One region of the Mesorhizobium sp. 43Arga genome, then DNA from elsewhere that is predicted to be linked to it. Evidence: riboswitches for the same ligand, from Rfam matches in the RefSeq annotation. Region 1 holds a riboswitch; each other region holds the start of a gene.

Region 1 (7,578 bases):
CACATCGGCCTCGGCTTCCGAGAAGCGCGACAGGTCCGCCTCGGCGCGGATGATAGCGAAGGAACGCTCGTAGATCGCCGTGCCGTCGTGGATGTAGTCGTAGGCGGCCATGCTCATTTCCGTTTTGTAGTTTGGGCCTGTCGGTAAGCCTCGGCGATTGCCGCCGGCCCCAGCCTTGTCAGGCAGGCGGCGGCGGTCTCGCCCTGAACTCGTGCGCTGCGGATCACCGCCGCGACGCGACCGATGCCGCGCGCGGCGTCATAGCCCGGCCTGTAGCCCGCAGGAAGACCCTTTGCCGTCGCGTTCACGACAAGTCCGGCTCCATTTTCGCCGCCGACGATTGTGAGCGCCGCCGGACCGGGATACGCGCAGCCCTTAGCGCAGCCGGAAATGTGCAGGGTGAAGTCGAGGATGTCGGCGTTTTCGGCGGCGATTGTCCCGGCGATGTCGCGGGTGGTGATGCGGCCGGAAGCGCAGGCCGGCGTGCCGGGGCAGGCGGCGATGCGCGTGCGCGGGTCGGCTGCGGAGGTGACGAAGCCGAGGGTGGCGGCGATGGTTTGGAGAGATTGGTTAGCGGCTGCCGGTTGGCCGAGGAAGAGCATCGCGCGGCCTGGGGCGAGGCGGATTTCGGTGGTGCCGAGGGTGAGGGCGATTTGCGCAAGGTCGATGATCTTATCTGCCGGCATGCTGCCGTAGGGGAGGCCGACGCCGAGGGCTAGGCCGGCGTTGAGGTTGAAAAGGCCGATTGGCGAGCGAGGGTGCTCTACGGCGCCCCCCTCTGTCCTGCCGGACATCTCCCCCACAAGGGGGGAGATTGGCAGTTTGGGCGCCGGCTCTGCCTCTTCAGCCGCGGAAATTGGCGAAGGCGAGCGTGAATGAGCGATCTCCCCCCTTGTGGGGGAGATGTCCGGCAGGACAGAGGGGGGCGCCTCGCGCAAACCTGTCAGGCATAGCCAACCCGCAAGAGACACCAACTGCCTTTCCGACAAGTCTCTCGCGTGAGCCTCGCGGCCTTTCTCTGCGACCATCCTCAGCACTGCAATGGCAATGTCGCACGCCGCGTCGTCTCTCTCGGTGGCAAGCTGCGTCGCATTCTGTCCATCGCCCGCGACAGACACCTGCCACCGGATTCCAGCACCCATGCGCACCGCCTTCAGTCGCACGTCGGCCGTCACCTCATCCATCGTCAGTTGTCCGCCGCCATCCACCACGACAGACACCTTCGGCCCCAGCCGTTGTGTCAGTCCGGCCTCTTCAACCGCTACCCTGATCCGCTCAGCCTGCGGCCGCGGGTCAGCGACCTCCCGCGGGTCGATGCCCGCCAGCGGCGCTGTCTCCACCGGCACGCCAGTCCGCACCGCGATCCCCAGCGCGTCGACCTCCGCCGCCAGCAGTGCTGCACTGTCCGGCGTCAGCCCGCGAATCTGCAGGCTGCCACGCGCTGTCACTTCCATGACGCCATTGCCATGCCGCAGCGCGGATTCGCCAAGTGCAATCAACAGCTTTGGCGACAATCCTTCGGAAGATGGGCCTCCGGCAACCGGGTTGAGCCGCACCAGCAGCCCATCGCCGGTCTGCATCGGCGCCGACAGGGCCGGACAGGCACCGCGACGCGAGAAGGCGTTCATGCCGCCACTCCCAGCGCCTCGGCCTCGGCAATCAGCGCGGCGAGATCGTCGTCGATCGAATTGCGCAAGGGATGCCAGAGACCGCGCCGGCGCGCCGAGAGAAAACGCTCGGCAATGACTTTCGCCGCCGCCGGGTTTTCCCGAAGGATAAAGGCGCGAACATCTGCGTCGCCGACATAGGCGTCGTGCACGGCCTCGATCAGCGCGCCTGAAATAGCATGGGTGGTCTCGGCGAAGCCGACCAGCCGGTCGACCGTCTCGGCGAATTCGGAGGCGCCGCGCGGGCCGTGGCGCATCTGTCCTGATATGAAGCGCGGGTTGACGGCGCGGGCGCGCACCACCCGCGATACGGCCTCGCTGACCGAGCGCGGCCTCGGTTTTTGCGGGTCCGTCGTGTCGAGCACGATGACGTCGGCATTCCGGCCAAGCGCCGCAAGGGCCGCGGAAAACCCGCCGATGAACGCGACGTCGGCCGAGCCTTCGAGAATATCGCGGCCGGGGTCGTCGCCGGTGTGGACCAGAAGATCGGCTTCGGCGATGCGGGTTTCGAAGGCGCCGGGCGCGGCGATGCCTTCGCCGCCGGCGCCGCCATAGGCATGCGAGGTGGCGTCGAGATAGGCGCGGCCGATCTCTTCGCGCGCGCCCCAGTCGCCGCTGGACAACAGATCCTCGACGCCGGCGCCATAGGTGCCGGGTGAGGTGCCGAAAATGCGCGGGCTGATCTTGCCGTCGGCGCGAGTCCGGGCCGCGAGCGGGTTTTCCGAATCCTCTTCGTCGCGGGCGGCAACGGCGTTGGCGGCGGCATCGATCAGCGCGATCTGGGTCGGGAACATGTCGCGGAACAGGCCCGATATGCGCCAGGTGACATCGACGCGCGGACGGCCGAGCGAGGCCGGCGGCAGCACTTCGATGCCGGTGATGCGGCCGGTGGCGGCATCCCATTGCGGCCGGCAACCCATCAGCGCCAGGCCTTGCGCGATCTCCTCGCCGCCGGTGCGCAGCGAGGCCGAGCCCCACAGGTCGATGACCAGCGAACGCGGCCAGTCGCCGTGCGATTGCAGATAGCCGCGCACCACCTCTTCCGCCGCCGCCTTGCCCAGATCATAGGCGGTCGGCGTCGGCATGGTGCGTGGATCCGATGTGAACAAATTGCGACCGGTGGGCAGCACGTCGGACCGGCCGCGCGCCGGCGCGCCGGCCGGGCCTGCCTTGACGTGACGGCCATCGAGCGCGGCGAGCAGCGCTGACCTTTCAGCCTCGGCACTTTGGCGGCGCATGGCGTCGAACTCATCGTTGGCCGCGCGGCCGTAGATATGCAGCCCGTCCTTGATGGCGAAGTCCTTGAGGTCGCAGAGCCAGGCATCGATGCGGCGCAGCGCCTCGTCGGGCGCGTCGGTCCTGGCGATGCCGGCTTCGGCGGCGAGGCCGGTCTTTTGCGCCATATCGACGATCAGTTTTGCCAGGCGGTCGCGGCGGCGGCGGTCGAGGCCGTCGGCCTGGGCGTATTCATCGACCAGGCGCTCCAGTTTGTGCTGGTCTTCGTCCAGCCCGGCGCCGGCCAGCGGCGGCGGCAGATGGCCAAGGGTGACGGCGGCGATGCGCCGCTTGGCCTGCGCCGCCTCGCCGGGGTTGGAGACGATGAAGGGATAGATGACGGGCAGGGAGCCGGTGACGATCTCGGGAAAACAACTTTGCGACAGCGCAACGGTCTTGCCCGGCAGCCATTCCAGCGTACCGTGGGCGCCGACATGGACCAGCGCATGGATGCCGAGCGACTTGCGCAGCCACAGGCCGAAGGCGATCAACGCATGGCGCGGCGGGAGGGTCGGGTCGTGATAATCGGCGCGGCGATCCGCTGACCGACCGCGATCGGGGGCGAGGGCGACCGTGACGTTGCCGAAGGTGGCGGCGCGGAAGGGGAAGTGTTTCTTGTTCGATAGCGAAGGCTTGTGCAAGCCTATCGCTTCTGCCTTGCCCCAAGCGGCTTCTACTGCGGCAATTGCCGCTGTCGGCAACTCGTTAGAAAAGTCGAGATACTCATCCACCCCCAACGCCTGGTCGCCCCGCTCCAGCAAATACAGCAATTCCCGCGGCGTTTGCGGAATCCCCTCAATGCCATAGCCCTGCTCCTTCAGGTCATGCAGCATGGCCAGCACGCTCGACGGCACATCGAGGCCGACGGCATATCCCGTGCGGCCGGGAGCGCTTGGATAGTCCGGGATCAAGATAGCCAGCTTGCGCTCGGGGTGGGGCGTCTCCTGCAGGCGAACGAAGGCCACCACGCGATCAGCCACCTGCGCCACGCGATCCGGTTCCGGCCGATTGGCGAAGGCGCGGTGGCCGAGTGCGGGATCGACATCGCTTTCGCCCTTGAAGGAAATCGCGCCGGCGAGGATGCGGCCGTCCAGTTCTGGCAGCACGACATGCATGGCGAGATCGGCGGGCGCCAGGCCGCGCTGGTTGTTTTCCCAGACGTCGCGGCGGGTGGTGGCGACGATGACCTGGAAGACCGGCACGCCGGCGCGGTCGAACAGGGTTTCGACGCCCGGTTCGGCGCCGGAGGCGAAGGCGGTCGCTGTGATGATGGCGGCGGGTTTCCGGGAGGCGATCGCGGTTTCCGCGAACGCCAGGGATGTCGGGTCTTTGAGGCTAGAGACGAAGATGGGGACAGGCGTGATGCCGCGCTGCCGCAGCGCGTCGAAAAGAGCGTCGATGGGCGCGACGTCGGCGGCCAGCAGCATCGAGCGGTAGAAGAGAATGGGCACGACCCTTCCCTCTCCCTCAAGGGGGAGGGGGACGACGCCGCGGCCTGGCTCGTAGTAGCCGGCTTTTGGCACCGTCACCGGCTCAACAACGGCCGCGTCCTGCCCAACCAACCTGGCCAGCCTCTGCACCAGAGCGCCCATATTGGCCGGGCCGCCCTCGCGGAAATAGCCGAGCAGGGCTTCCAATTCCCGGCGCGGCAGCGTCGAGGCTTCGATCAGCCTGATATCCTCGTCGTGGCTTTCACCGGGCAGCAGCGCCAGTTTTATGCCGCGTTCCCGAGCGGTCGAGGCCAGCTGGTCGCAGCCATAGCGCCACCAGTCGTAGCCGCCCAGGATGCGCACCAGGATGATCTTGGCGTGGCGGGCGACGCTGTCGACCCAGAGGTCGACGGACATGGGGTGGCGCAGGTCGCGCAGCGCCGCCAGCCGCATTGAGGGCAAACGGCCGGCATCCGCCTTCCAGGCGGCCGCCAGTCCGGCGAGGTCGCTGTCGGTGAACGACAGGGCCACGATATCCGCCGGCGTCTGCCGCAGATCGACCGGCTCGGCGAGATCGTCGAGCGAAGCGGAGGTCGTGGTGAGGATATGCATCGCGGCCCGTGTCTGAAATCAGCCGGCGAGTATACGCTCGATTGCCGGGCGGTTCAGCCCCTTGAGGCCGATGACGACCAGGCGCGAACGGCGGTCGTCCTCGGCGGTCCAGGCGCGGTCATAGTAATGATTGACGCGCTGGCCGACGGCCTGCAGCAAAAGCCGCATCGGCTTGCCGCCGACCTCGACGAAGCCTTTCACGCGCAGCACGTTTTCCTGTTCAGCGGCGGCGGCGACGCGTTTTGCCAACTCGTCCGGATTGGCGATCGACGGGATGTCGACGATGAAGGTGTCGAAGTCGTCATGCTCGTGGTCGAACGCGCCGTCATGATGGGATTTGCGGTTCTCGATGTCGTCCTCGACGGCAAGACCGAGCCCGAGCAGCACGGAAGGATCGACCTTGCCATACGAGGTCGGCACGATCTTGACGGCGCGGGCGGAATGTTCGTTGACGATGGCGTTGGCGCGGGCCGAACCGGCGGCGTCCATCAGGTCGCTCTTCGAAAGGATGATCAGGTCGGCGCAGGCGATCTGGTCTTCGAACACCTCCTCGACCGGGTCGTCATGGTCGAGGCTGTCGTCTTGCGCGCGCTGCGCCTGCAGGGCGTCCATGTCGTTGGCGACGCGGCCTTCGGCAAGCGCCGGCCCATCGACCACGGCGATGACGCCATCGACGGTGACGCGGCTCTTCACCGTCGGCCACTGGAAGGCCTGGACCAGAGGCTTGGGCAGGGCCAGGCCCGAGGTTTCGATCAGGATGTGGTCGACCTTCGGGTTGAGCGACAGGATCTGGTCGAGCGCCGGTACGAAATCGTCGGCCACAGTGCAGCAAATGCAGCCATTGGCCAGTTCGACGATGTTTTCCTCCGGGCAGGTGTCGATACCGCAGCCCTTCAAGATCTCGCCGTCAATGCCGATGTCGCCGAACTCGTTGACGATAATAGCAATGCGCTTGCCGCCGGCGTTTTCGAGGAGATGGCGGACCAGCGTCGTCTTGCCGGCGCCGAGGAAGCCGGTGACGACGGTGCAGGGGACGCGGGTGACGGAAGCGCTCATGATCAGTCCTTCAGCAGGTCGAGGGGAGGAATGCGGGCAACGAGGCCGCGCTTGAGGGAATCGGGCCGGCCGCGCCAGGGGATGAGGCCGTCGGTCGAGGTGGCGAAGAGCTTTGCGCCGGTGACGAGGTCGGCGCCGCTGGTCGCGGTCAGGTCGCCGAACACATAGCTCCAGCAGCCGTCGCGCAGGATCGCGGCGCTGAGCCGGCGCTTGCAATTGCCGAGACATTCGACCGTGCGGATGCGGATGTTTTCATCAGATGCGGCGCGGCGCGTGTCTTCGGCTAGCAGTTCGCCGGCGCGGGGATGGGCGTCCGAGCCGGTCTCGTCGCGACAGGAGGCGCAGACGATGACGGTGACGCCGGCCAAGGCGTCGCTGTCGGCGGACGAATTGTCCGCTGTGCCAGCCGAAAAACTGCCGTTCTGGTCCAAAAGCCGGGCTCCTTGCCCGGAAACCCGCCGGGCGATCGGATTCTTTGTCGCAGACGGCAGGTCTCCTGGCTCGCGGGTCATCGCCTTGGGTGCCGCCTTCCCGGGAACGTCCCAGTGGCTTTCGGCCTTGGCTCTTCGCTTACAGTTGCGGGGACAGCCGCGGATTTGAGTTTTTTGCACCTCGCACCGCATTCCCTCTTAGCCCCTGCCGTTGCGGGCAAGGGACCGTCTGGAGCGGATTTAGGCTGTTGCGGGCAGCGGTGTCAACGCGCGGCTACGACATGGCGATGTCGGCCAGCGCCTGACCCAGATCGCCGGCGGGCGTCACTTCCATGCGTTCAAGGCCGAGCCAGCCCTGCATCTGCTTCAGTTCCTCGACGAGCTGAGCCGCGGTTTCCGGCGGCGCGCCGGGCTCGGCGTAGGCGGCGTGGACGCGCAGGACGCCGGCGGGCCGGTCGGCCTTGAGGTCGACGCGCGCGACAATCCGGTCGCCGAGCAGGAAGGGCAGGACGTAGTAGCCGTATTGGCGCTTTTCGGCCGGCGTGTAGATTTCGATGCGGTAGTGGAAATCGAACAGCCGCTCGGAGCGCGAGCGCTCGAAAACGACCGGGTCGAACGGTGCCAACAGGGCGCGGGCCTCGATTTTCCGGGGCAGGCGGGCGTCCTTGTGGAGGTAAGCCGGCTTGTCCCAGCCTTCGACACGCACCGGCACGAGTTCGCCCAGCTCGACCAGTTCCTCCAGCCGGCCTTTCATCTCGGCCGGCGACAGCCGAAAGTAGTCGCGCAAATCGCCCGATGTCGCCACGCCATGGGCGCGGGCGGAAATGCGCAGCAATTCGCGGTGCGCGTCCTCGGCCGGCGGCACCGGCAGATCGAGGATAGCCTGCGGCAGCACGCGCTCCGGCAAATCATAGAAGCGCTCGAAGCCGCGGCGGTGCGCCGTGGTGATGCGCCCGGCCCAGAACAGCCATTCGAACGCGTGCTTGGCATGGCTCCAGCCCCACCAGCCGCCCGAACCTTTCTGGCCTTCCAGCGCCGAAGCGGCGATCGGGCCGCGCGCGACGACCTCGCGGTAGATCTCTTCTATATAGGCGGCATGCTCGCGGC
Region 2 (7,578 bases), on a different contig from region 1:
TTTGAGTCAGGCGCGCTGGGCGAGACTTTTAATTCAGGCGCGCTGGGCGCGGGCCGTATGATCGAGCGCGGTGAAAACGGTGCGCACGATGCCGGCGGCATCGAGCCCGGCATCGGCATACATCTTTTCCGGCTTGGCGTGGTCTGTGAACACGTCTGGCAGCACCAGCGGGCGCACTTTCAGGCCGCTTTCCAGCAATCCTTCATGGGCGAGGAACTGCAGCACATGGCTGGCGAAGCCGCCAATGGCGCCCTCTTCCACCGTCACCAGAACCTCGTGCGAGCGGGCCAGCCGGCGGATCAGATCCTCGTCGAGCGGCTTGGCGAAGCGGGCATCGGCAACGGTGGTGGAGAGCCCTGCCGCACCCAGTTCCTCGGCAGCGATCAGGCAATCCTGCAAGCGCGTGCCGAAGGACAGCAGCGCCACCTTTGTGCCTTCCCTGACGATGCGGCCCTTGCCGAGTTCGAGAACCGAGCCGCGCTCCGGCATGTCGACACCGACGCCATTGCCGCGTGGGTAGCGGAAGGCGATCGGGCCGTCATCATAGATTGCGGCGGTGCGCACCATATGGCGCAGTTCCGCCTCATCAGCGGCCGCCATCACGACAAAGCCCGGCAGGCTCGCCAGGAAAGTGGTGTCGAAGGCACCGCAATGGGTGGCGCCATCGGCGCCGACGAAGCCGGCGCGGTCGATCGGGAAACGCACCGGCAGTTTCTGAATCGCGACATCATGGACGACCTGGTCATAGGCACGCTGCAGGAAGGTTGAATAGATCGCCGCGAACGGCTTGTAGCCTTCGGTCGCGAGACCAGCGGCGAAGGTCACCGCATGCTGCTCGGCAATGCCGACATCGAACGTCCTTGACGGGAACACTTCGCCGAACAGATCAAGCCCCGTGCCGCTCGGCATGGCGGCGGTGACGGCGACGATACGGTCGTCCTCGCGGGCTTCCTGGATCAGGCTTTCGGCGAACACCTTGGTGTAGGCCGGTGCGTTGGCCGGCGCCTTGGCCTGCGCGCCGGTGATGACGTCGAACTTGTTGACGCCGTGATATTTGTCGGCGGCTTCTTCCGCCGGCGCGTAGCCCTTGCCCTTCTGGGTGACGACATGGATCAGCACCGGGCCTTCGCCATTGTCGCGGACATTCTTCAGCACCGGGATCAGATGTTCGAGATTGTGACCGTCGATCGGGCCGATGTGGTAGAAGCCGAGTTCCTCGAACAAAGTGCCGCCGGTGACGTAGCCGCGCGCATGCTCGACCGCTCTTGTGATCGCGCGATCGGCGCGCTTGCCGAGATAGGATGTCAGCTTCTTGCCGAAGTCGCGCAGGCCGGCATAGGCCTTGCCCGAGGCGAGCCGCGCCAGATAGGCGCTCATCGCACCGGTCGGCGGCGCGATCGACATGTCGTTGTCGTTGAGGATGACGATGAGCCGGGCATCGAGCGCGCCGGCATTGTTCATCGCCTCATAGGCCATGCCGGCCGACATGGCGCCGTCGCCGATCACGGCGATGACATTGTTGCGGCCGCCGGAGAGGTCGCGAGCGGCGGCCATGCCGAGGCCGGCCGAGATCGATGTCGAGGAGTGGGCGGCGCCGAAGGGATCGTATTCGCTCTCGGCGCGGCGGGTGAAGCCGGACAGGCCACCTTCCTGGCGTAGCGTGCGGATGCGGTCGCGGCGGCCGGTCAGGATCTTGTGCGGATAGGCCTGGTGGCCGACATCCCAGATCAGCCGGTCGTCAGGGGTGTTGAAGACATAGTGGAGCGCCACCGTCAGTTCGACCACGCCGAGGCCGGCGCCGAGATGGCCGCCGGTGCGCGACACCGCGTCGACCAGTTCGAGGCGAAGCTCGGAGGCCAGTTGCGGCAGTTCGCTTTCGTCAAGCGCGCGCAGATCCGCCGGAATGCGGACCTTGTCGAGTAGCGGCGTATGCGGCGTTGCGTTCACGGGTGCTCAGGCTTTCTGTTCAACGGCGGGATAGGCCGCCGGCCGGCGAAAGTAAATGCGTGTCAGTGACGCGGGCCTGTCCCCCAAAAGGATAGCGCGTCGAAGCAGCTTATGCGACGCGCTTTCAAGTCCTTGTTTTCGTGTGTATCGTGGTCCCGAAACCGGGCCGCTTTTGGGCAAGGTTCATTAGTTTTCTGGCAGCGGGATGAACTCTTTCTCATCTCCAGGAACGATATCGAAGCGGCCCGTCTTCCATTCCTGCTTGGCCTGCTCGATGCGCTCCTTCGACGAGGAGACGAAATTCCACCAGATATAGCGCTGCGAGCCGAGCGAGGCGCCGCCGAACAGCATGAAATGCGCACCGGTTTGCGACGATATGATGATCTCGTCACCAGGCCGGAACACCAGCAGCCGCTCGGCCGGAAAGACGTCGCCCGAAATCGCGACCTCGCCTTCCAGCGTGTAGACGGCGCGCTCCTCCGCATCGGCCGGGATCTTCACGCTGGCGCCGGGCGCCAGTCGGAGGTCGGCATAGAGTGTCTCGGTGTCGGCCCGTACCGGGGAGCGCAACCCTTGAAAATCCCCGATGACGATGCGGCCGCGGACACCTTCGCTGTCGATCTCGGGCAACCGCAAGGCACCGGTGTTCTCGAACACCGGCGCCACTTCCTCCTTGTTGTCGGGCAAGGCCAGCCATGTCTGCAGGCCGGAGATCGACATCGGCGCGCCGCGCAGTTCCTCCGGCGTGCGCTCGGAGTGCACGATGCCACGGCCGGCGGTCATCAAATTAACGTCGCCGGGCTGGATCACCATTTCGGTGCCAAGGGAATCGCGATGACGAATCTTGCCGTCGAACAGGTAGGTCACGGTCGACAGGCCGATATGCGGGTGAGGACGGACGTCGAGAGCCTGTCCTGCCCGCAGGATCGCCGGACCCATGCGATCGAAGAAGATGAACGGCCCGACCAGCCGCCTCCTGGCGGTCGGCAGCGCGCGACGCACCTCGAAGCCGCCAATGTCCTTGGCGTTCGGGATGACCATCAGCTCGATCTGGTCGCTGGCAAAGGCGTCGCCGGCTTCAGGGTCTTTTCCGGGAAAGAAGCTCATGGACTCTCCTTGTCAGCGGTCGGTGGCCGCTTTAGCCGCGTCAGGCGAAGCGGATCGCCGCCTTCGCCCGCAGTTTGGCCGCCACCTCTTCGCGGTTGCGCGGATGCTGATGGGTTTCAAGCGAATCGAGCAGTTCGCGCGCCGATGCCGCAATGGCTTCGACGGCGTGGTCAAACGCATGCTGGTTCTGTTTCGAGGGCCGTGTCGTTCCGCTCAGCTTGCGGACGAACTGAAGGGCCGCGTCGCGGACTTCATCATTGGTTGCCGGCGGGTCAAAATTGAACAGGGTCTTGATGTTTCTGCACATCGCTTCCGTATCTCCTCTTGTCCTGGAGCCGTTTCAGGCGGGACGAGCTTAATCCTCAACCTTGATCGTGTCCAAAACCGGTAGGCTGCTCCGTGCCTCAATCCGCGTCGAGCGGCTCGGTTCCGACCGGCTTGCCGTCGCGCGACAGCCTGATCTTCTCGACCTTGTCCTCGGCCGCCTTCAGCAGGCGGTCGCAATGCGCCTTCAGCGCCTCGCCGCGCTCGTAGATCTTGATCGACTGGTCGAGCGGCACGTCGCCACGCTCCAGATCATCGACGATCTTCTCCAGCGCGTCGAGCGCCTGCTCGAAGCTCATCGCCTTGACGTCTTCGTTGGTTTCACCAGCCATCATTCATCCTTTCATCAGTCGCCCGACATGGGCGGCGACCGAAAATGCCAGTCCCTGCAGATCGTAGCCGCCCTCGAGCAGGCTGACGAGCCGGTTGCCGCTGTGGCGCGCGGCACGCTGCACCAGCTGGCCGGTCGCCCAGTCGAAATCGTCCTCGGTGAGGTTGATCTCGGCCAGCGGGTCGCGATGGTGCGCGTCGAACCCGGCTGAAATGATGATCAGATCGGGCGCGAAATTGTCGAGCGCCGGCAGCACGCGCGACAGGAAGGCATCGCGAAACACCTCGCTGCCGGTCTGCGGCGCCAAAGGCGCGTTGACAATGTTGCCGGCGCCGGTCTCGTTCTTCGCGCCGGTGCCGGGATAAAGTGGCATCTGGTGCGTCGAGCAATAGAGCACCGAGGGATCGTCCCAGAAGATATCCTGCGTGCCGTTGCCGTGATGCACATCCCAGTCGACGACCGCGACACGCTCGGCGCCATGCTTGTTCTGCGCATAGCGCGCAGCGATCGCCGCCGTGTTGAAGAAGCAGAAGCCCATGGCGGTGGCCTTTTCGGCATGGTGGCCGGGCGGCCGGGCGGCGACGAAGACATTGTCGGCACGGCCGGCAAAGACGTCGTCGACGGCGGCGTTGGCGGCGCCGATCGCGGCGATCACCGCCTGCCAGCTCTTCGGGCTGGCGGTGGTGTCGGCATCGATGCGGGCAATGCCCTCTTCGGGAATCGCGGCTCGCACACGGGCGACGAAATCGGCGGGGTGGGCGTAGAGGATGGTGGCCTCGTCGCCCTCCGGCGCCTTGACGCGATCGAGCGCGGCAAAGGCCTCGTCATCAAGTACGCGCTCGATGGCGCGCAGGCGGTCCGGCCGCTCGGGGTGACCGGGCGGCGTGATGTGCTCAAGGAAGATCGGATGCGTGTAGAGACGGGTTGTCATGCTCCCTATCTAGTGCCCCGGTGCAGCGATGGCCATGCATTGCAGCTTGATGACTGGGGAAAATCGCGCCTGCGTCCATTGGCGTCGCTGCGGGGATTGGCGCAGCCGCGGCTTCGGCGTAAGGTCGCCGTCACTGCCTGGTGCCCGCCGCAAGCGGGAGAATCGGGAACACGGTTGAACTCCGTGGCGTGCCCAACGCTGTGAGGGGGACCGCGCCGGTATATGCCACTGTCGATGACGGGAAGGCACCGGACGCGGGTTGATCCCGAGCCAGAAGACCGGCCTGGCAGGCATCGTCATCCGCATGGTCAGGCGGCTGGCATCAGAGCCACGTGCGTCCACTCGGACGCACAAAGTACGCTCTGGCGGTGTGAAACTATTGCAATCGCAAGGGGACGAGCGATGCCGGAACACATGACCGCTCCTATGGGCGACGGATTTGACCAGATGGCGCGTGACGCGGTCTATCGCGCCATGTTCACGCGGCGCGACGTGCGCAGCCATTTCCTGCCCGACGCGCTCGATGACGCGGTGCTGGCGCGGCTTCTGCTTGCCGCTCACCACGCACCGTCGGTCGGCTTCATGCAGCCGTGGAATTTCATCGTCATCCGCGACGCCGCGCGGCGGGCTGATGTGCGCGACCTGTTCCTGGCCGCGCGCGAACAGGAATTGCCTGAAATCGAAGTGGAAAGACAGGCGCTCTACCGCAAGCTCAAGCTTGAAGGCATCTGCGAAAGCGCCCTCAACATCTGCATCACCTGCGACCGCGAGCGCTCAAAAAACTCGCCGCTGGGACGCTGGCACAATCCGGAGATGGATCTCTACAGCGCGGTCTGCGCGGTGCAGAATTTCTGGCTGGCCGCGCGCGCCGAAGGCGTCGGGGTCGGCTGGGTCAGCATCATCGAGCCCCAAGCGTTGAAGAGCCTGCTGTCCATTCCCGAGCACGTGACGCCGATCGCCTATCTCTGCGTCGGCCGGGTTTCCGAGTTCGCACCCAAACCCGACCTTGAAACACACGGCTGGGGCCGGCGGCTGCCGCTGCCCGAACTGATCATGAGCGAGACTTTTTGCGGGCAAGGTGAGGCGCCGCTCAAGTCAGCGGTGGCGCGCCTCAACGCCTCCGATGCCGCGCCGACGACCACATGCCCGGCTGATCAGCGCGTCGCGCCAGCCGTGCCCCAGCGCGAGCCACCAAAGGAGGCCAGCGCCTTGTCCTTCAATTCCCGGAACTTCGACGACGCCTCGGCCAGTCTGATATCCCAGGCGGGGTCAGGCACCTGGCCGGCGATGGTCTTGAAATAGACCTGCATCAGGCAAGCGATGGCGAAGGGCTCGATGAAGGCCGCCTTGAAGGCCCAGGCGAAGACGATGGCGAGCACGAAGGCCCAGCCGGCGAGTTGTCCGGGCATGATGAAGAGAATGGCGCCGGCCGGAGCCAGCATAGCCAAGAAGATGACGAAGGACACGCCCCACATGATGACCGCCAGCCAGACCGCATTCTTGACCATGGTCTTGCCGTTCTGGGCATAGAGCACCACGCCTTGGCGCGCCGTCTCGAAGGGCGAGGACGAATTGATGCGGATGTTGTAGCCGAGGATGATCTCGTCGACATAGGTCAGCGACAGGCGGATCACCGTGTTGATGAAGGAGACCAGGCCGCTCAGGCCCGGAATGGGCAGGAAGGCGGCAATGCCGCCGAGCAGGCCGGTGATGGCGCGGATGGCGCCCTTGACCAGTTGGTCGACGACGAAAAGGATGTTGGCCTCGGCGAAACGCTCGGTCACGACCTGCCTGGCATAGGCGATCTGGTTCTGGCCGTCGGGGACATCCCGGCCGTCGATCAGATGGACCATAACGGCGATATGGCCGGCCTTGACGACGTAGAGAATGTATTCGCGGATCCAATAGACGGCGATCGAAACGACGCCGAAGCCGACCACGCCGCCCCAAAGGGCAAAAGACATCGGCCCGTCAGGATCGGTGGAGATATGGCCGACGCCGTAGCCGACCGACGCACCGGTGCCGGTCGCCACGATATAGGCCAGCGTGATGCCGAAATAGATGATCATGCGAAAGACAATGAAGGGCCAGGTCCGCATCATGATGGACACCGACCTGCCGATATCGAAATCCCACATGCCCGAATCTCCCCTCAGAGATGGCTGGGAAGGATGCGCTCAGCCTCGCGATTGTCAATCGCGGGCTGTGATCAGCGGGGCGCCCAACGAGGATTTAGTTCTATTGCAAAGCTGGTTTTCTGAGCAGTCCCTCGAGCAGTTGCTTGAACGCCGCAACGACGATCTTCGACGTCGCTTCGGGGTCGTTCGAATTGGCGATCCGCTGCGCCGCCTGGCTGCTCGCCCCGTTGATCAGCCGCGCGGCGGTCTCGGGGTCGACGCTCGGGACGACCACCCCTTCCCCCTGCAGTGCGGTCAGATGATCGGTCATTGAACCGACGCAGGCATTGGCATTCGGCCATTGTGCCGGATCGCCCAGCACGGCCGGACCGTCGCGGAACATGATGCGCTGGATTTCCGGCTCCAGCGCCATTTCGATATAGGTCGTGCATTCGTCGACGAAGTGCTGCCAGCGGGTCGGCGCTCTCGACGCGACCTCATTCACCCGGGCCGCCATCTCGCCGTCGATTTCGGCGATAACGGCCTCCAGCAGCCCCTTCTTGTCGCCGAAGTGGTGATAGAGGGCGCCGCGCGTCAGCCCGGCCGATGCCGTGAAATCATCCATCGACGCTTCGGCATAACCGATCGTGCCAAAGGCCTGGCGGGCGGCGGCGATCAGCTTGGCGCGCGTCTCGGCGATCATTTCCTTGCGGGGTCTGTGCATTTCCGTCTGGTCCTATTCACATACGCTTCGTATGCCAATTGACATACGTCACGTATGCCCTATCTAGTTCTCATACGCTTCGTATGTAATTGTCGAA
Region 3 (7,578 bases), on a different contig from region 1:
CCGCTCTCGTTCCCGGTGCTGGCCTCCTTCGCCATCTTCCAATTCCTGTGGGTATGGAACGATCTCCTGGTGGCGATGGTTTTCCTTGGTACGGAAGCAGACCAGATCGTGCTGACGGCCAAGCTCAATGCGCTGCTTGGCTCACGCGGCGGCGATTGGGAGATCCTGACGACATCGGCCTTCGTGACGATCATCGTGCCGCTGATCGTGTTCTTCTCGCTGCAGCGCTATTTCGTCCGCGGGCTGCTTGCCGGTTCGGTTAAAGGAGGCTGAGACCATGCAATCCGCTTTGAAAGCCAGTTCGAACCCCGACCTCGCCATCGATCGCGACTGGTGGCGAGGCGCGATCATCTACCAGATCTATCCGCGCAGCTACCAGGATTCGAACGGCGACGGCATCGGCGACCTCAAAGGCATCATCGGACGGCTGCCCTACATCGCGGCGCTGGGTGCGGACGCCATCTGGATCTCGCCCTTCTTCAAATCGCCGATGAAGGATTTCGGCTATGACGTCTCGGACTATTGCGACGTCGACCCGATGTTCGGCACGCTGGCCGATTTCGACGCGCTGACGGCGGAGGCGCACCGGCTGGGGCTCAAGGTGATGATCGACGAAGTGCTGTCGCACACCGCCGACATCCATCCCTGGTTCAAGGAAAGCCGATCGAGCCGCGGCAATCCCAAGGCCGACTGGTATGTCTGGGCGGACGCCAGGCCCGACGGCACGCCGCCCAACAACTGGCTGTCGATCTTCGGCGGGTCGGCCTGGCAGTGGGACACCAGCCGCCAGCAATACTACCTGCACAATTTCCTGGCCGAGCAGCCCGACCTCAACTTCCACAACCGCGAAGTCCAGGACGCGCTGCTCGACGTCACCCGCTTCTGGCTGGAACGCGGTGTCGACGGCTTCCGCCTGGACACGATCAATTTCTACTTCCACAGCCAGGGCCTGGAAAACAATCCGCCGCTGCCGCCTGAAGAACGCAACGACCAGACCGCGCCCGCGGTCAATCCCTACAACTACCAGGACCATCTCTACGACAAGAGCCGTCCGGAAAACCTCGGCTTCCTCGAACGCTTCCGCGCTTTGCTCGACGAATATCCGGCAACCGCCGCTGTCGGCGAGGTCGGCGATTCGCAGCGCGGGCTGGAAGTCGTGGCGGCCTATACGGCCGGCGGCAAGCGCGTGCATATGTGTTATTCCTTCGACTTCCTGGCGCCGGAAAAGATCAGCGCCGCCAAGGTGCGTTCGGTGCTGGAGGCCTTCGGCAAGGTCGCCAGCGACGGCTGGTCGTGCTGGGCGTTTTCCAACCATGACGTGATGCGTCCGGCTTCGCGCTGGGCCGCCGGCGAGGCCGACCCTGTCGCCTATCTCAAGGTCATCTCGGCATTGCTGATGTCGCTGCGCGGCTCGGTCTGCATCTACCAGGGTGAGGAACTCGGGCTGGGCGAGGCCGAATTGCGCTTCGAGGATCTGCAGGACCCCTATGGCATCCGCTTCTGGCCGGAATTCAAGGGCCGCGACGGCTGCCGCACGCCCATGGTGTGGGATGGCGGCGCCAAGAATGGCGGCTTCTCCCAGGCCAAGCCCTGGCTGCCGGTGCCGGCAAAACATCTGGCGCAGGCGGTCGATGTCCAGCAAGGCGACCAGGCTTCACTGCTCGAGCACTATCGGCGCTTCCTGAGCTTCCGCCGCGCCCACCCGGCGCTGGCCAAGGGCGACATCACCTTCATCGAGAGCGAGGGCGACACCGTCGCCTTCACGCGCCGCGCCGGCAATGAGCAGGTTGTCTGCGTCTTCAACCTCGGCGCCAAGCCGGCCAAGGTTGACCTTGGCAGGCGATCCCTGCAACCTTTGCCGGGACACGGGTTTTCCGGTCAGGCGAACCCCGGTTCGGTCGAGCTTGGCGGCTATGGCGCCTGGTTCGGGCGCATCGACTGAATTTTTGCGAAATCACTGGGAGGAAACCAATGGCCGATGTCAATTTGAGGCAAGTGAAGAAGTCCTACGGCAATCTCAACATTCTCCACGGCATCGACCTCGATATCAAATCGGGCGAGTTCATCGTCTTCGTCGGTCCATCGGGCTGCGGCAAGTCGACCTTGCTGCGCTCGATCGCCGGGCTCGAGGAAATCACGTCAGGCGAGCTCAAGATCGATGGCGAAGTGGTCAACGATGTGCCGCCGTCCAAGCGCGGCATCGCCATGGTGTTCCAGTCCTACGCGCTCTATCCGCATATGACGGTCTACGACAACATGGCGTTCTCGATGAAGATCGGCAAGGAAAACAAGGCCGAGATCGACCGCCGCGTGCGCCAGGCCGCGGAAATCCTGCAGCTAACCAAATATCTCGACCGGCTGCCCAAGGCGATGTCGGGGGGCCAGCGCCAGCGTGTCGCCATCGGCCGCGCCATCGTGCGCAATCCTAAAGTGTTCCTGTTCGATGAGCCGCTGTCGAACCTTGACGCCGCACTGCGCGTCGCGACCCGCATCGAGATCGCCAAGCTCAAGGAATCGATGCCCAACACGACGATGATCTATGTCACCCACGACCAGGTCGAGGCGATGACGCTGGCCGACCGCATCGTGGTGCTGAAGGATGGCCATGTCGAACAGGTCGGCACGCCAATGGACCTTTACAAGAAACCCGGCAATCTGTTCGTCGCCCAGTTCATCGGCTCGCCGGCCATGAACATCCTGCCGGCAACCATCGACAAGACCGGCAACCCGACCGTCGTCAACCATGTCGGCGGCCGCAAGGCGACGGTGCCGATCACGACGCCCGCCTCGGCCAAGGGCGCGGCGGTCAGTTTCGGCGTGCGGCCGGAAGACCTGATGATCGCCAGCGGCGCGGACTATCTGTTCGAGGGAACGGTCGATTATATCGAGCAGCTCGGCGAGGTTCAGCTGGTTTATGTCGACATCGGCCGCGCCGACCTGCCGCTGGTGACCAAACTGCCGGGCAATGTCGAGGTCAAACGCGGTTCGGCATTGCGGCTGAGCGCCAACGCCGAGGACCTGCATATCTTCGATGCCGACGGACATTCCTTCGCGCTGCAAAGGCCGGAAGCAAAAGCGGCCTGAGGCCGCCAGCGCTAACGGGTCAAGGCGACAAAAAAAGCGGCGGGCCAGGCCCGCCGCTTTTTTTGGAAAGTCAGCTTCGGCTGTTAACGGCCGAAGAGGTTCCGGTCGCTACCCTGAGGAGCTGACTTCTGCACGTCGCCCGACGAATTGAGCAGCTTGTAGACAGGCGAGCCGTTCTCGCGGATCGAAGCCGTACGCGAGTTGTCAATCGAAGTTACGGAGGGCGAAGTTACGGCCGGCTGGTTGGCGCCTTTTGAGCCAAAATTGTCGCTGCCAGCGAAGGCGCTGCCGGAGATGGCCAGAACGGCGGCGGCAGCAAGGATGATCTTGTTCATGTTAGTCTCCTGAATTTCTGGATTTCGCAGGAATGGCCGGGCGAGCCGCCATTCCTGTAAACCGGCATTACCTGCCGAAGAGGTTGCGGTCAGCGCCCTGCTGAGCAGGCACCTGGGTGGCCGGAGCCGACTTGTCGACCGAAGCTGTGTAGGAATGGTCGACCGTAGCGGTCGGCTGGTTGGCGCCGTCGGAGCCAAAATTGTCGCTGCCCGCGAAAGCGCTGCCGGAAATGGCCAGGACGGCGGCCGCAGCAAGGATGATCTTGTTCATGTTGGTCTCCTGAATTTCTCAGAGTCGGCCAGAGCGGCGGGCGAAGAGCCTGCCATTAGCCGGCACCTGTTGTTAGTTGTTGCCGAAGAGGTTGCGATCGGCGCCCTGGGCAGGCGTCTGAGCAGCCGGTTCCGACTTCTTGGTCGAAGCGGTGTACGAGCTGTCGACGGCAGCAGTGGCTGCAGGGGCATTCGAACCATAGTGGTCGCTACCAGCGAAGGCGCTGCCGGAAATGGCCAGAAGGGCGGCGGCAGTGAAAACAATCTTTTTCATTTTTAGTACTCCAGTATTTTTTCCGTCCGTCTAGCGGCGTGTCTTGGGATTGAAATCGCGTCGTTCGGACTGCCTCGATGTGGGAAAGCCAGATCGCCGTTTCCAATCACGAAGTTGTTCCGTGTGGACCAAGAATCCACCACTTGAAATTGTGCCAGGGGCTCCCAAGTCAAACATTTTTCCTACTGATATCAGTTGTTTAGTTAAAACCAGCCGCAAGATCACAGACTGTATCGGAGGCCCAGCGTTCACACCCTCCTGCACGCACCGTCAACAGAAACGAACCGTTCGGTTCGATTTTAGAATCTGCTAATAGTCACTTTTCGAAACCGTTAACCTTTTTTGCTCCCTTTCCGGGTCGATTTTGACGGTCGGTACAATCGATTTTCGTGACGGCTGTCCGTGACCTGATCGTTGCGCATGCGTGTCGCGCCACATGGATGCGATGTCGCTTTCATGCCGATGTCGCAAACGCCGTCGTGATTAGATCATGTCATCTCAGGTGCCGCTTCGTGACGACGAGGCGGAGAATTGGGAAGCCGGTCAAAGTCCGGCGCTGCCCCCGCAACGGTGGTGGAGTTCAAGTCGCAACGGGAGACCACTGGGCGAAAGCCTGGGAAGGTGTCGCGACCGTCCGCAAGGACACTCCAGAGCCCGGAAACCAGCCCGAGAATTTGAACTCGACTGATCGCGGTGGGCGGTCAAGAGGCGGATGCTGCATGCCCGGCGCTCGCCGGCGCGTGGCCGATCCTTCCTCAATCACCACCATAGTCAGTCCTTGAACGAAGAGGACAGGACATGGACGCGCGCAACGATATGCTGAGGCTCTTGAACAGCCGCAGAGAGGGCTTCTCGCTCGAGCAGCCCTTCTACACCGATCCCGACTTCTTCAAGCTCGACATGGAGCTGATCTGGTATCGCGACTGGCTGTTCATTGGCCATGATTGCGAACTGCCCAAGCCCGGCAGCTTCATCACCGTGCAAATCGGCGACTATCCGGTCGTGCTGGTGCGCGATCAGCAGGGCAGGATCAACGCCTTCCACAATTCCTGCCGCCATCGCGGCAGCCGCGTCTGCAACACCGACAAGGGCATGGCCGCCAAACTGGTCTGCCCCTATCACCAGTGGACCTATGAGTTGGACGGAAGGCTGCTGTTTGCCCGCCAGATGGCCGAAGGTTTCGACAAGAGCCAGTTCGGCCTGAAGCCGGTCGCCTGCGAAAGCGTGGCTGGCTATATCTTCATCTGCCTGGCCAAGGAACCCGCCGACTTCGCACCGATGCGGGCGATGATCGAACCCTATCTCAAGCCGCACCGGCTCAGCGAAGCAAAGATCGCCTTCGAGAGCACCATCGTCGAGAAGGGCAACTGGAAGCTCGTCTGGGAAAACAACCGCGAGTGCTACCATTGCGCCGGCAACCATCCAGAGCTTTGCAAGACCTTCCCGGAAGCCCCGACGGTGACCGGCGTGCAAGGCGCCGACAGCGATCCGGAGATGCTGGCACACTGGGCCAAATGCGAGGCGGCAGGCCTGCCGAGCAAGTTCCGCATCGACCCGGCTGGACAATACCGCGCCACCCGCGCGCCGCTGCTGCGCGACGCGGTCAGCTACACGATGACGGGCAAGCGGGCGGTGAAGAAGAACCTGTCCGACAGCGTCTCGGCCGACCGCATCGGCACGTTGATGCACTATCATTACCCGACGACCTGGAACCATATCCTGATCGACCATGCCGTCACCTTCCGCGTGCTGCCGATCAGCGCCACGGAAACCGCGGTGACGACCAAATGGCTGGTGCACAAGGATGCGATCGAGGGCGTCGACTACGATCTTGCCGAACTCACCCATGTCTGGACCGAGACCAACGACCAGGACCGCCGCATCGTCGAGGAAAACGCTTTCGGCATCCTGTCGCCGGCCTATGAACCCGGCCCTTATTCGGAGCTGCACGAGGGCGGTGTGATCCAGTTCGTCGACTGGTACGCCCGCTTCATCGGTCCGCGTCTTGCCGACGACGGCCGGCCGGCCCTGCGCAGCGTTGCCTAGCGCATGGCGCCCAAAAGTGTTCCGCGGTTTTGGGATGACGCCATGCGCAAAATGAAAGGACAAGAGGGATGAATGCGATGACGGATCTTGGCCTCTATCGCCATCTCGACCAGATGGCGCCCTGGAACGACAGGCTGCAGGTGCTGGAAGTGATCGGCGTCAGCGACGAGGCGCCTGACGTCAAGACCTTCACCTTCCGCTCCGACAACCAGACCTGGTTCCGCTATAAGCCGGGCCAGTTCGTGACGCTGGAACTGCCGACGCCGGATGGGCCGCTGATGCGCACCTATACGCTGTCGTCGTCGCCGTCGCGGCCGTTCTCGATCGCGGTGACGGTGAAGGCGCAGGCAGGCAGCATCGGCACACGCTGGATGTTCGATCACCTTGTGCCCGGTTCGCACGTCAAGGCCTATGGACCGAACGGCGACTTTTCCCTGCACAGCCACCCGGCCGCCAAATATCTGTTCATCTCGGCCGGTTCCGGTGTGACGCCGATGATGTCGATGCTGCGCTGGCTGAACGATTGCGCGCCATGGACCGATGTCGGCTTCGTCAATTGCGCGCGGCGCCCGGAAGAGATCATCTTCCGCAAGGAGCTCGAACTGCTCGGCGGCCATATGCCGGGCCTGTCGCTCGGCTTCATGATCGAGGAGCGATCGAGCCGCGAGGGCTGGTACGGCCATATGGGCCGCATTGACGCGATCCGGCTGCCGCTGCTGGCGCCCGATTTCCGCGAACGCGAGATCTTCTGCTGCGGGCCGGACCCTTTCATGCGCGCCGTGCGCGGCATGCTGGACGCCGCCGGCTTCGACATGACGAAGTATCACCAGGAGAGCTTCGCCGCACCCGCGGTGGAGGAAATCCCGGCACCGTTCGCAGCGCCCGGGGAAGACGGCGTGGCCGTTCCCGTCGAAGCAACGCCGATCCGCTTCGCGCTTTCGGGTGTCGATGCCGAGTGCGTCGCCGGCCAGACAGTGCTGCAGACGGCGCGCGCCTCTGGCGTGCGGATCCCCGCTGCCTGCGAATTCGGCCTATGCGGAACCTGCAAGGTGAAGAAAGTCTCCGGTGCCGTCGAGATGAGCCACAATGGCGGCATCCTCGATCACGAGATCGATGACGGCTTCATCCTTGCCTGTTGCTCGAAGCCGCTTTCGGCTCTCGAAATCGAGGCGTAACCCGCTCGCGCCCCACGGATCCCGAAATTGCGGGCGCGATGGCGATGCCGTGGCGCTCCACCTGGCAGCCTCGATTGGGACTTGCATCAAGATCGGCTTATGAGGCGTTCTCGTGCGGCTTCGTCACCCGCCGCAGCGTCAGATTGATCCTGCCGCCATTCTTGAGCAGCGCCGAGGTCGAGGGATAGATGCGGTCGACGCCGTGGAAGGCGAGACGGCCCTCGCCTCCAAGCACGACGACGTCGCCGCTCTTCAGCCTGAACGACTTGGTGGCGCCCTCGCGCGTCGTCTGGCCGACCCGGAACAGGCAATCGTCACCAAGCGAGACGGAGACGACAGGCGCCGAGAAATCGGCCTCGTCGCGGTCCTGGTGCAGGCCCATCTTCGCGTCCGC
Region 4 (7,578 bases), on a different contig from region 1:
GGCCGCGAACTGATGCGGCCGGGCGGCCTCCTCGACGTGCCGGCGATGCGCAGCGAGGCCCGCAAGCGGCTCGAAGCCATCGAATTGGCTATCGACCCGGCCAGCATGGTGGCGAACCTGTCGATCGGCCAGCGCCAGGTCGTGGCGATCGTCAAGGCGCTGTCCTACGCCTCGCGCGTGCTGATCATGGACGAGCCGACGGCGGCACTTACGGTAGGTGAGGTCGACAGGCTGTTCGACATCATGCGCAAACTCGCCGCCAGCGGCGTCGGCATCGTCTACATCTCGCATCGCCTGGAAGAGGTGCCGCAGATCGCCGACCGGGTGACGGTGATGCGCGACGGCCGCGTCGCCGGCGTTACCGAGCCACACGCGCCGCAGGCCGAACTGGTCCGGCTTCTGGTCGGCCGGCCGCTGGACGAGCTTTATCCCGAACGGTCGACGAAGGCCGGCAAGACATTGCTCAGCTTGCGCAATGCCAGCTTCAGGCTCGCCCATGAAAGCGCCGGCTGGCAGCCGCCGAGCGGTGTCTCGCTCGACGTCAAGGCGGGCGAGATCGTCGGGCTGGCCGGCATCATGGGGGCAGGGCGCACCGAACTGCTCAGCGCGCTCTATGGCACCGGCCTGTCCGGCCGTTGGGAAGGCGAGGTTGCCATAGACGGCCGGCCTGTAAGGCTGGATTCGATCAGGGCGGCCCGCGCGGCCGGCATCGCCTTCGTCACGGACGACCGGCGCGGCAGCGGGCTGATGCTCAGAATGGCGGTGGGGCTCAACCTGGTCATGTCGGTGATCCGCCGCATCTCGCCCTTCGGCCTGATGTCGCAGCGCCGCCAGGCGGATGCGGTGAAGCAGTCCTTCGGCCAGTTCGATATCAGGCCGAAGAATCCCGACATCGCCGTCGGCGCGCTGTCCGGCGGCAACCAGCAGAAGGTGGTGCTGGCCAAGGAAATCCTCGGCAATCCCCGGCTGCTGCTGCTCGACGAGCCGACGCGCGGCGTCGATGTCGGTGCCAAGGGCGAGATTTACGCGCGGCTGAGGCAGTTGGCGGCGCAGGGGCTCGGCATACTGGTCGCGTCCAGTGAGATGCCGGAGCTCATCGGCCTGTGCGACCGGATCGTGGTGCTGCGCGAAGGGCGCAACGTGGCGGAATTCATCGGCGGCGTCGACGAGCACACGGTGCTTGACGCGGCAAATGGCAGGGAGGCCTGATGTCTGAACAGAAGATTTCGGTGACGGCGAGCCCGGCGGTGCCGGCGGCATCGCCAAGGCATCGCGATCCGCTCGCTTTGGTGGTGCGCTTCCAGAGCCTGATCGGCCTGGTCGTGGTGGCGATCGGCGGCATCATCTTCTCGCCGCGCCGGCATGGCCAGATCCTGTTCCTCGATCCCGACAACATCGCCAACATCGTGCGCGCCGTGTCGGAGACCGGCATCATCGCCATCGGCATGACCTTCGTCATCATCACCGCCGGCATCGACCTGTCGGTGGGCGCGGTGCTCGGCCTGTCCAGCGTCGTCACCGCATCGATGATGATCTCGGGCGGCTTCGGTCTCATTCCCACCATCCTCGCCGTGCTGGTCATGGGCATCGTCTTCGGCGCCATCCAGGGCACCATCTCCACTCGCTTTCGGCTGGAACCGTTCATCGTCACGCTCGCCGGCTTGCAGGCGGCGCGCGGCCTGGCGCTGGTCGTCTCGGGCAACCAGTACATCAACATTTCCTACGGCGACGGGCCGGGCCTGGCTCCGCCAGTGTTCGCGATCCTCGGCGAGCGGCTGTTCAACAACACCGTGCCGGTCGCCACCATCGTCTTCATTGTCTTTGCCGCGATCGCCACCATCGTGCTCAACACCACGCGTTTCGGCCGATATGTCTTTGCCGTCGGCGGCAATGAGCGCGCGGCGCGCATTTCCGGCGTGCCCGTCTCGATGGTGAAGATCTCGGTCTATGCCATCACCGGCTTTGCCTCGGCTCTGGCCGGCATCGTGCATGCCGGCCAGTTCAATTTCGGCAGCGCCAATGACGGCATGGGCTACGAGCTCACCGCGATCGCCGCCGTTGTCATCGGCGGCACCAGCCTGTTCGGTGGCGCCGGCTCGATGGTCGGCACCGTTGCCGGCACCATCATGCTGGGCGCGCTCGCCAACATCCTGCAGCTCAACAACATCACGCCCGCCATGCAGTTGCTCGCGACCGCCGCGATCATCGTGCTGGCGGCAGTGCTTCAATCCCTCGTCCGCCGCCGCGAGGGTTTGGGTCGTTAGGAGGAAGACGGCAGCAAAGTCGACGTCAAACCAAGGTCTGGCCCCCCGGCCCGACGAGGAGGAGAGTGAGTATGAAAACCATGAGACAAGGAACGAGGCGCGCATTTCATGTCGTGCTTCTGGCGGGCGCCGGCCTGTGCATCGCGGGAGCCGCCCAGGCCGCCGACCCGATGGTCAAGGCCTGCGCCAAGGACGGCCAGTTCATCATCGGCTTTTCGCAGGCCAACAATGCCGAGCCTTACCGCCAGCATGTCAATGACGAGCTGACAGCGGCGGCCAAGGAAGTGCCGGGCTTCACGCTGCAGATCGCCGACGGCGCCGGCAACGTCAACACGCAGACCTCGCAGGTCGACAATTTCATCACCCAGAAGGTCGATCTGCTGCTGATCTCGCCCTTCGAGGCAGCGCCGCTGACGCCTGCGGTGAAACGCGCCATGGATGCCGGCATCCCGGTCATCGAGCTCGACCGCAAGACGGTCGGCGATCCCGGCAAGGACTACACCGCCTTCATCGGGGGCGACAATTACAAGATCGCACTCGAGGCCGGCAAATACACCGCCAAGACCTTGCTGCCGGACGGCGGCGAGACGGCGGTGCTGGAAGGCCTGCCGAGCTCGACGCCGGCGGTCGAGCGGCTGAACGGCTTCAAGGACGGCGTCAAGGAGAACGCCAAGATCCAGGTCGTCGCCGAGCAGGCCGCCGACTGGGTGCCGGACAAAGCCCAGACCGCCTTCGCCGCCATGCTGCAGGCGCATCCCGACATCAAGGTGCTCTATGCCTCCAACGACATGATGGCGGCTGGTGCGCTGCTCGCCGCCAAGGGTGCTGGCAAGCAGGTCAAGATCATCGGCACAGATGGCCTGCCCGGGCCGGCCGGCGGCATAGAGGCCGTTGCCAAGGGCGACTGGGCAGCGACCTTCACCTATCCTACGGGTGCCAAGGAGGCGATCGACATGTCGAAGAAGATCCTGCTCGACTGCGCGACCTCGGTGGAACCGACGGTGACGGTGGAAACGACCGCGATCACAGCGGAGAATGCCAAGCAGTTGATGGGGAAGTGAGGGGCGGAGAACCTACCGCCATGCTTGATGTGCAAGGCCCCGGGAGGGGCCTTGTTCGTTTGGGGGGCTGCCGAGGATTTCTACGTCACGCGCGGTTGAACTGACCTGGGTTTGACCACGGTAGCGAGTGTGATGCCGGCGACAATGAACGCCGCACCGATCAGATCGTAATCGTGGAGATCCTCGCCGAGCAGCAGATAGGCAAGCATGGCGACGAACACCGTCTGCAGGTAGAGCAGCATGCTCGCCCGACTCGCGCCGAGTGTTTCCACACTTTTGTTGTAGAGATAGTACATCAAGGCGCCGCCGGGTCCTGCCAGATAGGCGAGCGCGAGAACGCTGTGGACGTCCATGGCGGAGCGTGCGTCGTTGAACAATTCCCACAGATGGAAAGGCAACGCGACCAGCGCACCGGCGCCGAGCAGCAGCACGACCATCGGCAGGAGTTCGATGCCGAATTTGGCACGGCGCAAAAGCACGGTGTACAGGGCCCAGCAGAACGCGCTGCCGACGATCCAGAGCTCGCCAGTGTTGAACTTGAGTTGCAGCAGCGCCGTCAGATTCCCGTGGGCAACGATGAAAATCATTCCGGCGAGCGCAACCAGCGCGCCAAGCGACTTCCACAGTCCGAGCGGTTCGCCAAGCACGAAACGCGCGAGCACCATCGTCATGACAGGCGAAAGCGCCATGATGATGCCGGCCGTGGTGGCGTTGGTGTCGTTGAGGCCATGGTAGATCATACCCTGGCATAGCGTGAGGCCGATCGCCCCCACGGCGACGACCTCCAAGGCGCGGGTTCGCAAAAGCCCGATCATCGCGTCGTGATGACGGTGCACAATCGGCAGCAGGATGGCGCAAGCAAGCGTCAGCCGCCAAAAGCAGAGGCCCCAGGGCGGCATTTCAGGCGCCACCCATTTGGCCGCGATATAGACACCAGCCGAAAGCAGCCAGCACAGGATGGCGGCCGGATAACCGGTCAAGGAGGACATGGGGCCGACTGCGGGTTGCGCGGCTTGATGCGCTATCGGCATTGCCTGCATGTCCTGTCCTCCCTTCGACGTCTGCCGACGGGGGCAGCATAGCCTGCGTCGGTGGGTCTTGACATTGCGGAAAATATCTTTTCAAAGGTAATGTTATTACATATCGAGCAAGACTGCGATGGCATCAAGAAAAGAATCGTTGCGATGTGCCGGGGGCAAATCTACGATGACCCGGTGATGGTCCCCGCGCTGAAAGGCAAGGGGTGAAAAGGGAACACGGTGAGGCCCGCAAAAGGTCGAGACCGTGGCTGCCCCCGCAACTGTAAGCGGTGAGCAAGATCCGACACGCCACTGGCCGGCAAGGCTGGGAAGGCAGGATTGAGCTGAGACCCGCCAGCCAGGAGACCTGCCATCAGCTGAGTTGACCGGACGGGGTGTGCCGGGAGGAGACGTGGACGTCGGTCTTGTCGGCCGGCTCGCCAACATCCTTCCGTCGCCAGTTTTGGAAAGTGACGGAAAGTTGGACGGCGCCATCGATCATCGCATCATCGTGTGCACGCTTTGCCGTGACATCCCGACCGGGGTCAGGTCGGGCGAAAGCCTGTGCGCGGATTTGCGGTCCCGGCTCGCGGCCTATCATGAACCCGCCGTGGCGCACGGCTTCACGGTCGAAGGCGTCGAATGCATGGCGGGCTGCGCGCGGCCGCTGACGGTGGCCTTCCAGGCACCGGGCAAGGCTTCCTATCTCTTCGGCTCCATCGACGCCGAGGCCGACGCCGGGGATCTCGTGCGATTTGCCAGGCTTTACGCCTCGCTCGCCGACGGCTGGTGCAATTCCGGACAGCGTCCGCCGCGGCTGGCCGGCAAGACGCTGGCCCGCATTCCCGGACCGGCCAAGTTTGCGGGCAACAGCCGATGACAACGCCACTCCTCGAAGCCCGCGACCTCTGCGCGATGGCGAATGGCCGCGATCTGGTCCACGCGGTCAGCCTGTCGGTGGCCTCGGGCGATCGCCTTGCCATTATCGGTCCCAATGGCGCCGGCAAGACCACGCTGCTGCGCATGCTGTCGGGCATGCTCAGGCCAAGTGCGGGCGAGGTTAAGCTTGGCGGGCGCCGCCTGGACCGGATCTCGACCGCCGAGCGGGCCCTGCACATCGCCGTCGTCGGCCAGACCGACCAGCCGGATCCGCGGCTGGCGGTGATCGACTATGTCGAGCTTGGCCGCGTCCCGCATGCCGGCCTGAGACACAGGAGCGAGGAGCGCGACATCGTCGTCGACGCGTTGCGCCGGACCGGCCTGTTGCCGCTGCTTGGCCGCACCATCGGCTCGCTGTCGGGCGGCGAACGCCAGCGCGCCCAGCTGGCGCGCGCCATCGCGCAGCAACCGAAAGTGTTGTTCCTCGACGAGCCGACCAACCATCTCGATCCGCGCGCCCGAGGCGAGCTGCTCGAACTGGTGGCCGGCTTCGGCATGACGGTGATCGCGGTGCTGCACGATCTGGCTTTGGTGGCACCCTTCGCCACCAGGGTCGCGGTGATGAGCCAAGCGCGGCTGCATGCGCTGGCCGCGCCGCGCGAGGCGCTGACCCAACAGCTGATCCGCGAGATTTTCGGGGTCGACGTGTTTCGCCTGCGCCATCCGACCGAGGACCGCGAACTGACGGTGTTCGATGTTCCAAACCGCGCCGCACCGCCGTCCTGATCGAACCCATCCCCCGTCCGATACCTTTCAACCAAGGAGCAAAATCCGTGAAACGTCTCGCACTGTCGCTGGTCTTCTCGCTGCTGGCCTCGACAGCCTTCGCTTTCCCGGTCACCGTCGACAGCTGCGGCAAGCCGCTGACCTTCGACGCGCCGCCCAAGCGCGCCGTCATCCATGACCTCAACATGGCCGAGATGGCCTTCGCGCTGAAGCTGCAGCCGTCGATCGTCGGCCTGACCGGCATCACCGGATGGTACAAGGTCGGCCCCGAATTCAAGGCCGAGCAGGGTTCCATCCCGGAACTGGCGCCCAAATACCCGACGCTGGAAAACCTCGTCGCCGTCGAGCCCGATTTCTTCTTCGCCGGCTGGTACTATGGCATGAAGCCGGGCGGCGACGTGACGCCCGACACGCTCGCCCCGCACGGCATCAAGACGCTGGTGCTGAGCGAAAGCTGCGTCCACCTCGACAAGACCAGGCCTGCAGCCTCGATGGACCTGCTCTATGGCGACGTCGAAAAGCTGGGCAAAATCTTTGGCAAGGACGCCGAAGCCGAAAAGCTTGTCTCCGGCTGGAAGGCGCAATTGGCAGACATCACGGCGAAAGTCGGCGACCGAAAGGGGACGCGGGTTTTCCTCTATGACTCAGGCGATGACAAGCCGTTCACCGCCGGAAAATTCGCCATTCCGAGCGCCGTGATATCAGCTGCCGGCGGCGACAACATCATGACGGACATGGACACCAGCTGGGGCAATACGGACTGGGAAACCGTGGCGTCGCGCAATCCGCAATTCCTCATCCTGCTCGATTACCAGGATGGCGGCGGCTACAAGAAACTGCTCGATTTCTTGAAGGCGCATCCGGCGATGAAAGAGACGGACGCGGTCAAGAACGAGCGCTTCGTGGCGCTCCGCTATGCCGAACTGACGCCCGGGCCGGCAAACATCGAGGCGATCGGCAAGATCGCCAAGGCGATGCATCCGGAAGCGTTCTGATGCTTCTTGCCCCCGGGCATAAATCCGGTGCGCTTTCAGGGCACAAGGCATTCGCGCTGGCAATAGTGGCGGGCACGGTGGCGGTCGTCGCCCTCGTGCTGCTGTCGATCGCATATGGTTCGACGCTGATCCCGCTGACCGACGTCATCGCCTCGCTTGGCCATGCCGTCGGGTTGAACGAGCACCAGCCATCTGGCCCGGTCGGCAAGATCGTCGTCGATCTCAGGCTGCCACGCACGATCCTGGCGGTCTGTGTCGGCGGCGGCCTCGGCATAACAGGCGCCTTGCTGCAGACGGTGACCCGCAACGATCTCGCCGATCCCTTCCTGTTCGGCCTGTCGTCGGGGGCGGCCGCCGGCGCTGTTTCCGTCATCACCGTCTTCGGCGACAGTTTCGGCATCTGGACCTTGCCGGTCGCCGCCTTCACCGGCGGCATACTGGCCGCCTGCATCGTCCTGCTTCTAGTCGCGCGGGTGAGGGGGCAGGGACCGGAACGGCTGATCCTCGCCGGCCTTGCCGTCTCCTTCCTGTTCACCGCCCTGACCAACTACCTGGTCTTTGCCGGCGACCAGCG

What was found. Region 1 has a riboswitch for cobalamin ahead of ACWGS8_RS08240 (DUF1636 family protein). Riboswitches for the same ligand answer to the same signal wherever they lie in the genome.
Region 2: another riboswitch for cobalamin. It lies ahead of bluB (5,6-dimethylbenzimidazole synthase); the one in region 1 lies ahead of ACWGS8_RS08240 (DUF1636 family protein).
Region 3: another riboswitch for cobalamin. It lies ahead of ACWGS8_RS19675 (aromatic ring-hydroxylating oxygenase subunit alpha); the one in region 1 lies ahead of ACWGS8_RS08240 (DUF1636 family protein).
Region 4: another riboswitch for cobalamin. It lies ahead of ACWGS8_RS27825 (DUF1636 family protein); the one in region 1 lies ahead of ACWGS8_RS08240 (DUF1636 family protein).

What each region holds. Positions count from the first base shown of each region.
Region 1 is NZ_JBSKBO010000002.1:367,909-375,486, reverse strand. It holds gene ACWGS8_RS08260 (precorrin-8X methylmutase) at 1-111, opposite strand, end outside; gene cobG (precorrin-3B synthase) at 114-1,628, opposite strand; gene cobN (cobaltochelatase subunit CobN) at 1,625-4,984, opposite strand; gene cobW (cobalamin biosynthesis protein CobW) at 5,003-6,040, opposite strand; gene ACWGS8_RS08240 (DUF1636 family protein) at 6,043-6,471, opposite strand; cobalamin riboswitch at 6,510-6,716, opposite strand; gene ACWGS8_RS08235 (winged helix-turn-helix domain-containing protein) at 6,746-7,578, opposite strand, start outside.
Region 2 is NZ_JBSKBO010000004.1:288,890-296,467, reverse strand. It holds gene dxs (1-deoxy-D-xylulose-5-phosphate synthase) at 34-1,947, opposite strand; gene ACWGS8_RS17050 (pirin family protein) at 2,134-3,054, opposite strand; gene ACWGS8_RS17045 (DUF2277 domain-containing protein) at 3,095-3,361, opposite strand; gene ACWGS8_RS17040 (exodeoxyribonuclease VII small subunit) at 3,459-3,710, opposite strand; gene ACWGS8_RS17035 (histone deacetylase family protein) at 3,714-4,640, opposite strand; cobalamin riboswitch at 4,762-4,941, shown strand; partial or broken gene bluB (5,6-dimethylbenzimidazole synthase) at 5,043-5,702, shown strand; gene ACWGS8_RS17025 (hypothetical protein) at 5,795-6,778, opposite strand; gene ACWGS8_RS17020 (TetR/AcrR family transcriptional regulator) at 6,879-7,481, opposite strand.
Region 3 is NZ_JBSKBO010000005.1:301,294-308,871, reverse strand. It holds gene ACWGS8_RS19705 (carbohydrate ABC transporter permease) at 1-273, shown strand, start outside; gene bglA (beta-galactosidase BglA) at 278-1,942, shown strand; gene ACWGS8_RS19695 (ABC transporter ATP-binding protein) at 1,972-3,084, shown strand; gene ACWGS8_RS19690 (DUF680 domain-containing protein) at 3,168-3,419, opposite strand; gene ACWGS8_RS19685 (DUF680 domain-containing protein) at 3,487-3,690, opposite strand; gene ACWGS8_RS19680 (DUF680 domain-containing protein) at 3,763-3,963, opposite strand; cobalamin riboswitch at 4,447-4,647, shown strand; gene ACWGS8_RS19675 (aromatic ring-hydroxylating oxygenase subunit alpha) at 4,762-6,009, shown strand; gene ACWGS8_RS19670 (2Fe-2S iron-sulfur cluster-binding protein) at 6,087-7,184, shown strand; gene ACWGS8_RS19665 (alpha-ketoglutarate-dependent dioxygenase AlkB family protein) at 7,282-7,578, opposite strand, start outside.
Region 4 is NZ_JBSKBO010000010.1:8,852-16,429, forward strand. It holds gene ACWGS8_RS27805 (sugar ABC transporter ATP-binding protein) at 1-1,209, shown strand, start outside; gene ACWGS8_RS27810 (ABC transporter permease) at 1,209-2,264, shown strand; gene ACWGS8_RS27815 (substrate-binding domain-containing protein) at 2,336-3,325, shown strand; gene ACWGS8_RS27820 (DMT family transporter) at 3,406-4,365, opposite strand; cobalamin riboswitch at 4,527-4,733, shown strand; gene ACWGS8_RS27825 (DUF1636 family protein) at 4,826-5,224, shown strand; gene ACWGS8_RS27830 (ABC transporter ATP-binding protein) at 5,221-6,009, shown strand; gene ACWGS8_RS27835 (ABC transporter substrate-binding protein) at 6,057-7,004, shown strand; gene ACWGS8_RS27840 (FecCD family ABC transporter permease) at 7,004-7,578, shown strand, end outside.